One region of the Clostridium sp. NSJ-145 genome, then DNA from elsewhere that is predicted to be linked to it. Evidence: riboswitches for the same ligand, from Rfam matches in the RefSeq annotation. Region 1 holds a riboswitch; the other holds the start of a gene.

Region 1 (2,208 bases):
TCTAGATGAATTCATTGTTCCAATATTTATTACTACAGCACTTGCAATACTTACTATCTCTTCTACCTCTTCATCCGAATAACTCATTAACGGACTTGCCCCTATTGCTAAAGTTATATTGGCACAATCATTTATAGTTACTTCATTTGTGTAGTGTAATACTAACGGATTTACTTCTTTTACTTTATTAATTAATTCATACATTGCCTATTCCTCACTAATCCTCAAATTTATAAAAATGATTTACTGGCCCTACTCCTTTGCCTATATCAAAGCTGTGTCTTATTGCTTCAGTTATATACTCCTTGCTTAATCTAACAGCTTCTTTTATGTCATATCCTAAGGCTAAGTGAGATGTTATTGCAGATGATAAAGTACAACCTGTACCATGAGTATTTTTTCTATCTAATCTCTCTTGCTTAAAAATTTCAAAAGTGTCTTTACCTATTAGTACATCAACAGCATCTCCTTCTAAGTGTCCACCTTTCATAAGAACATACTTAGGTCCTAGTTCTAATATTTTTTCTCCTACTTCTCTCATATCATCTACTGTTTCTATATTCATCCCAGATATTTCTTCAGCCTCAAGGGTATTTGGTGTTATTATATATGCCATTGGAATAAGCTCTTCTATTAAGCTCTTTTTAGCCTCTGGTTTAAGTAAATAATATCCACTCTTAGATATCATAACTGGGTCAACTACTAAATATTTCGGATTATACCTCTTTAAAGTTTCTACTATAGAAGAGATTATCACTGGACTAGATACCATTCCTATTTTTACAGCAGCTGGCTCAATATCTTCAAACACAACTTCTATCTGCTTTCTTATAACTTCTTCACTTAAATCCTCCACAAGAAATACTCCTTGTGTATTTTGAGCAGTTATTGCTGTTATAACGCTCATTCCATAAGTCCCTATTGCACTAAATGTCTTTAAATCAGCTTGTACACCTGCACCTCCTGATGAATCTGAACCTGCAATAGTTAGTGTAGGTATTTTGTAATTTCTCATTTTTGTTCCTCCTAGTTTTAATATTGTAAATATCAAACTTCCCTGATACCATAATGGATTCTTTGAATAAAAAAATAGCCATATTCCAACAGAATATGGCTATGCTTATATATAAAAATACTATTAGTTATTTAAATACATTACGATGCTTTCCTCCGCTGGTATTATCCAGATCAGGTACAAGGGTTAATAGCAAGCTATCTCTCAGCCAAAAGGCACCCCTAGCAATTTTCTATTTACTTTATAATCTATATTACATACCTTGTAATATACTGTCAATTCACTTTTGTAAATATTTTTCTGAAATATTCATATCATTTTTATCTAAAGCTTCGTTTCTCTAAATATTTCATATGGTCTACTTGAATATACCCTATAAACTATTTCGCCATTAAACTTTAACATATCTTCAGCTCTATCAAGTAACCACGGTTCAGTTATCATATTTAAAACCTTATCTTTTTCAAACCAACCTACTTCAACACTCTCTTCGCTACACTTTAAAGCTCCACCTTCTGCAGTTGCTAAAAAGTCAAAAATAACTTTAGTAGGCACTATTGTCTCATTATCCCACCCTAGATACGATTTAGTATTAGAATATACCCCTACAAGATTATCTACCTTAATAATAATTCCTGATTCCTCAAAAACCTCTCTAGTAACACCTTCTATTAAATCTTCTCCATTTTCAATTTGTCCTCCTGGAAACTCCCATCCTCTATAAGGATTCTTTACAAGTAAAACTTCTCCTCTCTCATTAGTAACCAAAGCCCCTGCAGCTACAATATGCATCGGAAATTCCATCTCTTTCTCTCCTTTCTATCCCTTTATCACCATCCATATTATACCATTTATTTATATAAACATATATTAGGATAGCTTTAGATTAGAAACGCGATTTTTATTTACTCCTATACTTTCTTCATTTATTACTTCATACTTTAATAATTATCAATATAATAACTCATAATATTTAATAATTTACTATTTCATCAAAAAATTACATTTTTCATTGACAGTATTATTTACTTATAATAAAATTTCATTATACAATTTTACGAATAATAATTTTGTTTTTATTTATTTTATACGACTTATTATCGAAAGGATGTGAAGATTTTTCAATAATATTTCAGTTTTACGAATGTTTATTGAATAATAATATTATGATTAAAGATTTACTTTATACAATA
Region 2 (2,208 bases), on a different contig from region 1:
ATTAACTGAGGCTGTCAACGAAGGAAGAGCAGAGGAATATATAAAAGATAATAGCTTATATAGTTTAATTTTTGAAGGATTATATTAAAAAGTAAAAAGCGATACATAAAAATCACCATCTGGGGAAAATTAGTATTGTGATTTTTTATAAGAGGTGATAATTATGAAAGCAAACGTAGATCAAGAAACTTGCATTGGATGTGGAATGTGTCCATCAATCTGTCCAGAAGTATTTGATATGAATGATGACGGAAAAGCACATACAATAGTGGATGAAGTTCCAGCAGGAAAAGAAGATGAAGCACAAGATGCAGCTAATAGCTGTCCAGTAAGTGCAATATCAGTAGATTAAAAAAAGATGCCTAATGGGCATCTTTTTTTATATATTAATATTTGAACTCGGATTAAGTGTTTTTAATATTTGATTTAAAGGTAGTAATCCTAATATTACTAAACAAATTAAAAGTTCTATACCTACAGCTGGACCATTTACTGCTAATGAATATATTGCAGGAGACATACCAGCAGGTGCATATTCACCAAAGAAAACAACTCCAGAAATAAAGTGGCATATAAATCTTAAAAACATTCCTACAGTAGCTCCAATTAGTTTTTTATCCCTAAAGAAGCCAGCTATCCCTACAGCCATAAATGGAAGAGGATAATCAAATAGTACTTGAATAGGACTTAATATATACGGATTAATCATTAGCTTTAATAAGCCAAAAAGGAATCCTGTAAATATCCCAACAGATGGTCCATAAACATATGAGATTATAAATATAGGAATCATGCTACCAAGAGATACGCTTCCACCACCATTAGGGAATGTGTAAAGCTTTATCATATCTAATATGATAGCTAATGCTAAAGCTAGTCCAATTCTAGCCATAAGTTGAGCATTAAATTTTATAGATTTAAATTTGATAAATGCAATTAGTAAAATACCGCATGCAAGTAATGTTAGTAGTGTTAATGGACTACTAAATAGTGTTTTAAAATTTTCTGATAAGGTTGCTAGAAAATTTGTCATAAAAAAATACCTCCTTGTTTTGCGCAAGAGGTACCAGTTAAACGAAAATAATAAAAATCCGTATATAGCTTCCCTACGCTGGTATTACCCAGATCAGGTAAAGAAGGGTTAATGATAAAATCATCTCTCAGCCAATTGGCACCCCTAGCACCTTATATAAGATATATTATATAAATTGCTAAAAAAAGTCAATAGATTTATCATGTATGTTAGAAGGTTTATAATTAATACTATAAGTGCCGTTGTACAATCTATCTAAACTTATATTACTACCTATTGGAGATGTATGGCTGAATGATGATAATGGTAGAGTAACAACTGAGTCATCTTCTAATAAGACAAATACTTCCGTTGGCGTATAATCTAAAATAGTTCCTTTCATATTTATTCCTCCTTAGATAACTTTGTGTTAGTTTATGTAATTTTAAAAAAAAATACACCTAAGGTTTTCCCTTAAGTGTAAAATTTATAAATACAAATCACCATAAACTAATCTAAATACTTTTAAAGATTCTTCAATCTTTGGCTTTAATAAAGATTTTCTGTAAGAAAACTCCTTTTCACCCAGAGGAGTTAAAGAATACAATTTTTGAGTTTTCTTTTTTAAATCATTCCATTCACCAACAACTAGGCCTTCTTTTTCTAGCTTTTTTAATAATGGATATATACCACCAGTACTAGGAGACCAAAGTCCTTTTGTTCTTTCAGATATTTTTGTTGATATATCGTTGCCGTTAGTAGGTCCCATACTTAATATATATAAAACATATATAGGTAAAAGTCCTTTAGCGAATACTTGCCCAACAGCTTCTTTTTCTTTCTGAACCTTTTTTAGTTCAGAAAGTTTTTGTTTATACTCTTCATGGAGCCTCTTTTCTTCTGCCTTTAGATCTTCTATGTTGCTAAAATCATAATTAGCCATAATTATTAATCAACAACCTTTACACAGAAGCCCATTAATCCTGGACCGCCATGTACACCAAGAGCAGGACTGATTTCAGAAAGTTTTAAGCTATTAATGTTGTCTAATCCTTTTAATGACTCCATGTATTTGATGGCTTCAGCTTCACAACCACCTTGAAGTACAGTTACATCACATTTGTTTTTTGCAAGGTGTGTTTTTAATATATCAGTAAGTTTTGATAAAGCTTGTTTTCTGCCTCTAGCTTTAACAA

The links. Region 1 has a riboswitch for thiamine pyrophosphate ahead of thiD (bifunctional hydroxymethylpyrimidine kinase/phosphomethylpyrimidine kinase). Riboswitches for the same ligand answer to the same signal wherever they lie in the genome.
Region 2: it holds a riboswitch for thiamine pyrophosphate, as region 1 does, so the genes downstream of both, thiT (energy-coupled thiamine transporter ThiT) here and thiD (bifunctional hydroxymethylpyrimidine kinase/phosphomethylpyrimidine kinase) in region 1, are expected to answer to the same signal.

The regions. Positions count from the first base shown of each region.
Region 1 covers NZ_JAJNOS010000001.1:468,915-471,122, forward strand. Annotated here, with positions in the region: gene thiM (hydroxyethylthiazole kinase) at 1-204, opposite strand, end outside; gene thiD (bifunctional hydroxymethylpyrimidine kinase/phosphomethylpyrimidine kinase) at 218-1,015, opposite strand; TPP riboswitch at 1,149-1,248, opposite strand; gene LQE93_RS02395 (NUDIX hydrolase) at 1,340-1,819, opposite strand; gene LQE93_RS02400 (glutamine synthetase) at 2,182-2,208, shown strand, end outside.
Region 2 covers NZ_JAJNOS010000013.1:62,903-65,110, reverse strand. Annotated here, with positions in the region: gene LQE93_RS12400 (Mrp/NBP35 family ATP-binding protein) at 1-88, shown strand, start outside; gene LQE93_RS12395 (ferredoxin) at 164-352, shown strand; gene thiT (energy-coupled thiamine transporter ThiT) at 380-1,033, opposite strand; TPP riboswitch at 1,087-1,189, opposite strand; gene LQE93_RS12385 (hypothetical protein) at 1,212-1,415, opposite strand; gene LQE93_RS12380 (PadR family transcriptional regulator) at 1,500-1,955, opposite strand; gene LQE93_RS12375 (DegV family protein) at 1,961-2,208, opposite strand, start outside.